DNA from 3 places in the Paraburkholderia sp. J94 genome. Region 3 is predicted to be linked to each of the others. Evidence: riboswitches for the same ligand, from Rfam matches in the RefSeq annotation. Region 3 holds a riboswitch; each other region holds the start of a gene.
The links. Region 3 has a riboswitch for cobalamin ahead of U4Y88_RS13275 (TonB-dependent receptor). Riboswitches for the same ligand answer to the same signal wherever they lie in the genome.
Positions count from the first base shown of each region.

Region 1 (3,269 bases), on a different contig from region 3:
GCTCGCGATACGGATGCTTGACGAGCCGCATTTCGGTGACGAGGTCGGCGGCTTCGATCATTTCGTCGGCGGCGTGGCGGCCCGTGACGACGATGTGCTGCATCGGCCCGCGCGCGGTCAGTACACCGAGCACTTCGTCGAGCGGCAGATAGTCGTACTTGAGCACGGTGTTCAGCTCGTCGAGGATCACCATGGCGTATTCGCCGCTCTCGATCATGCGCTTCGCGGCGTCCCAGCCTTTGCGCGCGGTGGCGATGTCGGCGTCGCGATTCTGCGTGTTCCAGGTGTAGCCGTCGCCCATCGTGACGAAGTCGCAGTGCGCCACGCTGGCGAGAAAATCGCGCTCGGACGTATGCAGCGCGCCCTTGATGAACTGCACGACGCCGAGCTTCATGCCGTGGCCGAGCACGCGCACGGCCATGCCGAACGCCGCCGTGCTCTTGCCCTTGCCGTTGCCGGTGTTGACGATCAAGAGGCCTTTTTCGAGCGTCGCGGCGGCCTGCTTTTTCTCGTGGCCTTCGCGGCGGCGCTGGGTCATGCGTTGGTGCGATTCGGGATCGGTTTTCATCGTCGCGAAGAGTCCTGTTGTGTATGCGATGAGTGTCGGGTGCTGCGTGTTCGTGCGTGTTTGTGCGTATGCGTGCGTTGCTGGCGTCAGCTTCGTGGATCGGGCGCGATGGCGGCGAGCGCGACGGTCACGCCGTCGAGCGCGAGCTTGCCGCGGACCAGCGCGCCGCCTCCGGCCGCGAGCCGCGCGCACGGTTCGCACACGCCGGGCACGCCGAAACGCGCGAGTGCCGCCGCGCTCGGTGGTGAATCCGGTGCTGCTTGTAGTGCCGATTTTGATGCCGATTTTGACGCCGCTTGCAGCGACATCGCCTCCACCTGCCCGCGCGTGAAGCCCTGCAGCGGCAGCGCATGCGCGGCGCAAAACGCGCGCAATGCGGGCTCGTCGATTTTCGCGTCGAGCGTCGCCACGGCCCGCACGCGTGCGAGCGGCCACGCGCCGAGCGCGGCCCGCACGGCGGCCTCGATCTGCGCGACCGTCACGCCCTGGCGGCAGCCGATGCCCATCGCAAGCGCGCGCGGCGCCGCATTGTCCGCTGCCGGGGCGGCATCGGGCAAGCAGTCGGCGGGCGGGGAAGGGTTCACTGAGCGCGGAAAGTCGGGGGTGAAGGCCGGGGCAAAAATCAGGGCGTCTCGCGTGGGGGCCGCCAAAAAACAGCCCAAAAACCAGCCAAAAACAGCAGGCGAAATCGAGCGGAAACGTCGGAAACGCCGCAAATGCGCGCATACGATAGCACACGCATTTCGCGCGCTGCGCCTCGCTTGGGCGGCATCGCGGATAAAACCGGGGGCGGCGGCGAGCGCGTGACGGCCTCGGGCCGAGGCGGAAAATCCGCCGCAAATCCGCCGCAAATCCGCCGCAAATCCGCCGCAAATCCGCGCCCCAATGCCCCTGAGCCGCGCCCCCGCCCGGTTGACGCGCCGCCCACCCGCGCCTACACTCGCACGCACTCTGGTGCTCGCGTGCGCGTACGTTTCGCACGCAGTTAAACGGGAATCAGGGAGCCATCCCGCCACGGGCACGGCCAACCTGAACTGCACCCGCAACGGTACAACGAGCGCATCGGCTGCAAGGTCGATGCAAGCCGCTTCATCGCATGCGCCGCATGCATGGCCACTGTGCGAAGCGCGCCCCACGGCGCGGCGCGCGGGAAGGCGAAGCGGCGTGACTCGTCAGTCCGGATACCGGCCAGATACGCGGGATGCGCGCTGCGGGGTTGCGGCGCCGCGTCCATGATTTCATGCGTCATGCCGGGCCTTGCCCGTGGCGCGTCCAAGCCGGTTGTATCGTCGATCGAAGTGGTGCGGGCTGCATGCCGCCGCGCGCCGCTTGCGCGTGTTCCGCGTGTTGCGCGTGTTTTCATGCGCGCCACGCGACGATCCCCTCCGGCCGGACGCCCACGCGCGACACGCCCGGCGCGGCGCACTTCACCTGCGGCCGATGCGCCGAAGGAGCTTCCACATGCAGATGCGCAAAATCCCCGTCACCATCGTCACGGGCTTCCTCGGCAGCGGCAAAACCACGCTGCTGCGCCACATCCTCCAGCACGCGGGCGGCCTGCGCGTCGCGGTCATCGTCAACGAATTCGGCGAACTGGGTATCGACGGCGAAATCCTGCGCGGCTGCGGCATCGGTTGCGACGAGAACGGCAACGAAACGGAAGGCCAGCTCTACGAACTCGCGAACGGCTGCCTGTGCTGCACCGTGCAGGAAGAATTCTTCCCGGTGATGGAGCAACTGCTCGAACGCCGCGCCGACATCGACCACGTGCTGATCGAAACCTCGGGCCTCGCGCTGCCCAAGCCGCTCGTGCAGGCCTTCAACTGGCCGTCGATCCGCAACGCCTTCACGGTCGATGCGGTCGTGACGGTCGTCGACGGTCCCGCCGCCGCGAGCGGCCAGTTCGCGGAAAACCCGCAGGCCGTCGATGCGCAGCGCAAGGCCGATCCGAATCTCGATCACGAATCGCCGCTGCACGAACTGTTCGAAGACCAGCTTTCGGCCGCCGATCTCGTCATCCTGAACAAGACCGATCTGATCGACGCCGCCGCGCAGGACGCGCTGATCGAAGACCTGCGCGAAGAACTGCCGCCGCAGGTGAAGATCGTGCGCGCGCAGCACGGCAAGCTCGACCTGCACACGCTGCTCGGTCTCGAAGCGGCGTCGGAGGAGAGCATCCATCTGCGCCACGACCATCACGGTTCCGCCGACGATGCCGACCATCATCACGACGAATTCGATTCGGTCGTCGTTGAGGCGCAGGTCGCGTCGCGCGACGTGGCGGTCGAGGCGCTGCAAAAGCTCGTCGATGCGCACACGATCTATCGCGTGAAGGGTTTCGCCGCGCTGCCGGGCGCGCCGATGCGCCTCGTGATTCAGGGCGTGGGCCGCCGCTTCGACAGCTATTTCGACCGCCGCTGGAACGCGCAGGAAAGCGCGGCGCAACCGCTCGCGAGCCGCTTTGTGCTGATCGGCGAGGACCTCGACGCCGCCACGCTGCAAGCCGCGTTCGACGCGGCGCTGGCGGCGGCGCAAAACGCCGTGCAAACCGCGTCCGCGCAATGAGCACGATCAGCGCAATCAGCACGACGTTTTACGAGCGACACACATGCATTTGCTGCGCACCACGCCGGGCGGTTTCGTCGACGACACGCAGGGCGTGATCCGCATCGATCAGCAGCCCGCCGAGATCGTCATTCTG
Region 1 is NZ_CAJMZH010000013.1:49,317-52,585, forward strand. Features, by position in the region: gene cobO (cob(I)yrinic acid a,c-diamide adenosyltransferase) at 1-568, opposite strand, end outside; gene U4Y88_RS25955 (cobalamin biosynthesis protein) at 655-1,074, opposite strand; cobalamin riboswitch at 1,504-1,776, shown strand; gene cobW (cobalamin biosynthesis protein CobW) at 2,036-3,133, shown strand; gene cobN (cobaltochelatase subunit CobN) at 3,177-3,269, shown strand, end outside.
Region 1: another riboswitch for cobalamin. It lies ahead of cobW (cobalamin biosynthesis protein CobW); the one in region 3 lies ahead of U4Y88_RS13275 (TonB-dependent receptor).

Region 2 (3,269 bases), on a different contig from region 3:
GCGGCGAGTTCGTCCTTGTGGCGGTTCATCAGTTCGAGGAAGCGCAGCATGACGCGCGCGCGGCGGATCGGCGGCGTGTCGCGCCAGGCCGGGAACGCGGCTTTCGCGCTCGCGACGGCGGCGTCGACATCGGCGACTTCGCCCAGCACGAGACGGCGCGCGGCCGCACCCGTCGCCGGATTGAAGACGGGCTGCGTGCGGTCGCCCGCGCCGCGTTCGCGCTTGCCGCCGATGTAGTTGACCACGTCCGCGGAATCGGTGAAGGCCTGCATGTCATCTCCTCGCTATTGAGTGTCGGTTGAGCATCACTGTGACGGCCAGTGTACGGAGCCGCCCGGCGTCTGCAAAGACACGGCGGCTGAATTGATTGTTTTCCACTGTGAACAATCGCAGTGCGCAGCGCTGAAAGATGCGCAGGCGCGGTGCTATCATCGGCGCATCGTTGAGTATTCGGGGCAGGAGTCTTTTCGTGGATACGCAGAACGTCGAAGCACTCTGGACCCATTTGCACTGGCTGAATGTGCTGGCGGCGCAGGGCAGTTACACGGCGGCCGCCGCGCGCCTTGGCGTGAGCAAGGCCGCGATGAGCCAGCGGATCGCCGAACTGGAACGCGTGGCGGGCGTCGCGCTGGTGCAGCGCACCACGCGCAGCGTGCGCTTCACGGAGGCGGGATTGCGGCTGGTCGAGGACACGCGCGCGGAGTTCGAGCGCATCGCCACGAGTTTCGCGAGCGTGCGCGAAATGGCCGATATCGCGCGCGGCACGGTACGCGTGACCGCGCCCGTGGCATTCGCGCGTCAGCAACTGGTGCCGCGCCTCGCGCAGTTCGCGCGCGCGAATCCCGAGGTGCGCGTGCAGCTTGAACTCTCCGACCGGCTCACGTCGATTGCGAGCGAAGGTTTCGATCTCGCGATTCGCCACAGCGCGCAAGTGCCGGAAACGCATGTGGCGTTCAAGCTTTGCGATACGCGCTCGGTGATCGTCGCCACGCGCGCGTATCTGAAGCTGCGCGGCACGCCGCAAACGCCCGCCGATCTCGCGCAGCACGACTGTCTTTACTATCCGCGCACGCTCGGGTCGGGCGCGTGGTCGTTCGAGAAAACGGGCCGCCGCGCCGAGCAGTCGCGTGTGAACGTGACCGTGAACGGGCCGGTGTCGGCGAATAACAGCGAGGCGCTGCGCGACGCAGCGCTCGAACATCTGGGCATCGCTTTGCTGCCCGATTTCAGCGCGCAGGCCGCGTTGCAGGCGGGCAAGCTCGTCGTGCTGCTGCCTGCGTGGCGGCCGGTGGGCGCGTTCGCGTCGCAGTTGCACGTGGTGCGGCCCTATGGCGCGCACGTGCCGCGCGCCGTGACCTTGTTCGCCGATTTCCTGCGTCAGACCTTCAAGCAGGGATTTCCGCTCGAATGAGCCGATGAATACGGGGATGAAAGCCGCGACGCGCATCTGACGTTTTTTCGCATCGCCTGGCACAGCGGAGGTTGACGCGCCGAACGCACCGCCTTTACGCTCGCGCGCTGATGGTTCCCGGCGACGGGATCAAAAGGGAACGCAGTAACGGCGCGCGAACGGCGCACGCCGGAAGTCTGCGGCTGTCCCCGCAACTGTGAGCGGCGAGTCCATGCCAGCGAAGGCCACTGGGAAACCGGGAAGGCCGGCATCGGGCGGCGACCCGCGAGCCAGGAGACCTGCCATCGACCGAGGTCCAAGCAGCCGCAAAGGGCGGGGTGTCCCGATGCGCGCGCGCCGCCCGCGCGGCCGCCCGTTGCAAGGACAGTTCGACCTCAGGATCTGTCTGCTCATGAAGTATCGTCAATTCGTTCTCGCGACCGCCGTGGCCGCCTGCGCCTGGCAGTGCGCCGATGCGCAAACGTCCACACAAAGCGCTGAACAAGGCGCTGAACCCGGCGCCGCACCAACCCAGGCCGACGCAACGTTGCCGAACATTCTCGTCGTCGGCGACACGCAGCATCTGCCGCAATCGTTCGATCAGCGCTACGCCAGCACCCAGGTGCTCACGCGCGCGGATCTCGACCGGCTCGACCCCATCGACCCGAGCATCACGCAGGCGCTCGCCACGCTGCCCGGCGTGAGCGTGTCGCAGAGCGGCGGTCCTGGCGCGACCGCTTCGGTCAGCATTCGCGGCTCGGCGGCCAATCAGGTGGCTGTGTTCATCGATGGCATCCGCGTGGGGTCGGCGACCACGGGCACGGCCGCGTGGGCCGATCTGCCGACCTCGGCGTTCGACCGCGTGGAAGTGATTTCGGGCCCGGCTGCCGCCTCGTTCGGCGCGGATGCCGTGGGCGGCGTCGTGCAGCTGTTCACGCGCCACGCCTCGAATCAGCCGAATCAGACCACGGTGTCGTTCGGCGGCGGCTCGAACAAGACCTTCGACACGCAGCTGCGCACTTCCGGCACCGTGCCGTCGAGCGGGCCGCTCGCGGCGCTCGGCGGGCTCACGTATTCGCTCGGCCTGCACGACTACAACACGGCGGGCATCGACGCGACCAAGCCGTGGGCCTACGGCCACGAGGACGGCCGCAATCCGTATCACGCGCAGGATCTGGACGCGCGCCTCGGCTATGCGCGCGACAACTGGTCGATCTCGACCTTCGCGCTCTATCACCAGTCGGATCTCTCGTACGACAACGCGGGTTACGCCGATCGCCAGCGCGATCATCAGCTCACGACGGGCGTGGCGTTCCATCTCGACATCACGCCGACCACGCAGTTCGATCAGTCGTTCGGTTACGCGTATGACCGCCAGTTCATCTACGCGAACGATCCTGGCATTCCGACCGACGAGTTCGATTCGACGCGCCTGAGCAGCTCGACTTCGATCACGCATCAGGAAACCGGCCACACGCTGTTCGGGCAGGCGCTTTCGGGCGAGACCAAGCTCGCCTACGACTTCACGCGCGAGCAGGCGTATCTGCCCGTCGAAGTGCCGGACGGGCTGCCCGCGCGCAACGACTCCGCCGTGTCGATGCATCAGTCGGTCATGCTCGGCGACTGGACGCTGTTCCTCGCGGGCCGCCACGAAATCGTGCAGGGGCAGAGCGTGAACACGGGCAACGCGGCGCTCGCGTGGGCGATCACGCCGGTCTATACGGCGCGCGTCTCGTACGGCAACGCGTTCCGTCTGCCGACGTTCAACGACCTCTACTATCCGGGCTACGCGAATCCGAATCTGCAGCCCGAACGCAGCGATACGGTCGAAGTCGCGCTCGACGCGACGACGTCGATCGGCACCTTCACGGCGGCGCTC
Region 2 is NZ_CAJMZH010000015.1:120,382-123,650, reverse strand. Features, by position in the region: gene U4Y88_RS28405 (CoA-acylating methylmalonate-semialdehyde dehydrogenase) at 1-272, opposite strand, end outside; gene U4Y88_RS28400 (LysR family transcriptional regulator) at 470-1,411, shown strand; cobalamin riboswitch at 1,506-1,712, shown strand; gene U4Y88_RS28395 (TonB-dependent receptor domain-containing protein) at 1,803-3,269, shown strand, end outside.
Region 2: another riboswitch for cobalamin. It lies ahead of U4Y88_RS28395 (TonB-dependent receptor domain-containing protein); the one in region 3 lies ahead of U4Y88_RS13275 (TonB-dependent receptor).

Region 3 (3,269 bases):
GGCCTCGTGCGCGGCAAACTCGCGGCGCTGGAGCAGGAGATCGGCGCGTGGGAAAGCGTGACGATCTCGACGGACGGTTGAGCGGACGATCAATCCAACGATCAAGCGCGCGCGGTTTATCCCTGCACTTCGTGGGCGTCGCGCGCTTCGTCCTCCGCGCCGTCGTCCCACGCGGGAAACGGATCGCTATACGCGATCCACGCCTGCGGCCCCTCGGCCATTTCGGCGTCGCTGAGCAAACAGGCGTCGAGCCGCGCGCGCAAGCCTGCTTCGTCCATCTCCATGCCGATCAGCACGAGTTCCTGGCGCGCGTCGCCGACATGCGCGTCCCAGTTTCCTTCGATGAATTCGAGCGATTCCGCGTCGGTCGGCCAGCGATGCTTCGGCACCGCGGCCCACCACAAACCGGCCATGCCGTGACGGCACACCGCGCCCGCCTGCGACCACGACGCCGCGTGCGTCGGCCGGCTCGCGAGCCAGAAGAAGCCCTTCGAGCGCACCACGCCCGGCCACTCGGAATTGATCAGCGCCCAGAAACGCTGCGGATGCAGCGGCCGTCGCGCGCGCCACACGAAGCTCGCGATGCCGTATGCCTCGGTCTCCGGCGTGTGCTCGCCGCGCAATTCCGCGAGCCAGCCCGGCGCTTTCGACGCTTCCTCGAAATCGAACAGGCGCGTATCGAGCACGCGGTCAAGCGGCACGCGGCCGAACTCCGCGACCTCGATGCGCGCGCGCGCATTGAGCCGCTGCAGGATCGCCATGAGCCGTTCGAGCGCCGCGTCGTCGATCAGATCGACCTTGTTGAGCACGATCGCATCGCAGAACTCGATCTGTTCGATCAGCAGATCGACGACCGTGCGCGTGTCCTCGTCGCCGAGCGATTCGCCGCGCGCCTGCAGGCTGTCCTGCGAGCCGTAATCGCGCAGGAAATTGAACGCATCGACCACCGTGACCATCGTGTCCAGACGCGCGACGTCCGAAAGACTCTGGCCGCTTTCGTCCGCGAACGTGAAGGTTTCGGCCACCGGCAGCGGCTCCGAAATCCCCGTCGATTCGATCACGAGCTGATCGAAACGCCCTTCGCGCGCGAGCCGGTTCACTTCGAGCAGCAGGTCCTCGCGCAGCGTGCAGCAGATGCAGCCATTGCTCATCTCGACGAGCTTTTCGTCGGTGCGCGAGAGTTCCGCGCCGCCGTTGCGCACGAGCGCCGCGTCGATGTTCACCTCGCTCATGTCGTTGACGATGACCGCGACGCGCCGCCCTTCGCGGTTGTTCAGGATGTGGTTGAGCAGCGTGGTCTTGCCCGCGCCCAGAAAGCCGGACAGCACGGTAACCGGCAAGCGTGAATCCATCGGATGACTCCTTCGACGAGTGTGGGGAAACGGGGTGTCCGTCTTATTGAGTGTTATGTTATAACATCGCAGACAAAACGGGCAACGAAGGAAACAGGTCAACGGGCGGGCCGCGTGGCTTACAATTCCGTTTCGTCATGCCCGGAAGCTGGTGCAAATCCAGCACGGTCGCGCCACTGTGATCGGCCTTCGCGCCGAAAGTCAGACCTGGGCATCGGCACTCATCAACCGTACTTTCGGGGCGCGAAACCCCTGGAGAAATCAGCATGACTGCACCGGCCGTCTCGCGGCGCGCGCTCGCTCGCCGCTCGTCCCTCGTCTCAAGCGTCCATTCGCTCGCGTGTTGCACGTGTTGCACGTGTTGCACGTGTTGCACGTGTCGCGCGGTATCGCGCGTCGGCATCGGCATCGCCTAGATCCGCCAGGCTCAGCGCCTCCGCTTTCTGTTTTTTGTTTTTCGCTTTCGCGTCGATCGCTTCGACGCGGGCCTGTGTGCGCGCTCGCGCCTCGCACGCCTCGCATAACAACACCGCACCGAACAAGAATGGACGTATCCACACCGCTTTCCAGCGCGCGGCGCTTCGCCGTGCGCGGCGCCTTCGCCTGCTCGTGCCTCGCCCACGCGGCTCACGCTTTCGCGGACGGCGAGACCGCTTCGTCCCCCGACGCCAGCACACCATCGTCAAACGCCACGCTGCCCGCCGTGCGCGTGAACGCCGCGTCCGCCACGAAGGCCGCATCCGGCAAACCCGATCTCGCGACGCCGCTCACCACCGGCAGCCGCCTCGGCCTCTCCAGCCTCGACACGCCCGCGAGCGTCGAAGCCATCGGCAGCGCGCAACTCACCGAGCGCGGCGACAACAACGTGACCCAGGCCGTCACGCGCGCCGCCGGTTTCGCCACCGACGCCGCGCCCGGCAACGGCGGCACCTCGCTCTCCGTGCGCGGCTTCAGCGGCCCCGAATCGGTCACCACACTTTACGACGGCCTGCGCATGTACGCGGGCGCGGGCACCGTGTCGTTCCCGTTCGACACGTGGTCGGCGGAACGCATCGAAGTGCTGCGCGGCCCGGCCTCAGTGCTCTACGGCGAAGGCGGCATCGGCGGCGTCATCAACGTCGTGCCGAAAGCGCCGCAACGCGACTACGCCACGACGATCCAGCTCGGCGCGGGCAGCTACGGAGAAAAGCGCGTGGCGCTCGACACGACCGGCGCGCTCGGCCCGATGCTGTCCTACCGCTTCTATCTCGCCGACGACCGCAACAACGGCTGGCTGCCGCGCGGCGAATCGCACACGACCGCGCTCGGCGGCGCGCTGCGTCTGGACGTGAATCCGCGTCTCTCGTTCACGCTCGATTACGACTACGGGCGTCAACTGCCCGCGCGCTATTTCGGCGTGCCGGTGACGGACGGGCAACTCGATCCCGCGCTCGAACGCCAGAACTACAACGTCGGCAATGCGTCGATCGCGTATTACGACCAGTGGACGCGCCTGAACACGCAATGGCGCGCGGCGCGCGGCATCATCGTGCGCAACCAGCTTTACTATCTGCTCACGAACCGCCACTGGCGCGACAGCGAAAGCTACACGCTGATGGGCGACGGCAACGTGCTGCGCAGCGACTACCTCGAAATCCTGCATCACGAACGGCAGATCGGCGATACGCTCGACGCGACCTTCGACGGCCGCGTGCTCGGTCGTCAGGACCGACTCGTCGTGGGCGCGGATTTCAACGCGATTTCGTTTCTCGACACCAGTAATTCTCCCTATGACGGTTCGTCGATCGTGCCCCAATCCGGCTTCGATCCGGGCGTGTTTTCGAGCCCCGATCCGACCGTGCCGCAATTTCGCACCAGCACGCGCCAGGCGTCCGTATACGCGGAAAACCGCCTCGAATTGACCGATCGCCTCGCCTG
Region 3 is NZ_CAJMZH010000005.1:472,989-476,257, forward strand. Features, by position in the region: gene U4Y88_RS13265 (oxidoreductase) at 1-81, shown strand, start outside; gene zigA (zinc metallochaperone GTPase ZigA) at 117-1,352, opposite strand; adenosylcobalamin (AdoCbl) riboswitch at 1,469-1,617, shown strand; gene U4Y88_RS13275 (TonB-dependent receptor) at 1,897-3,269, shown strand, end outside.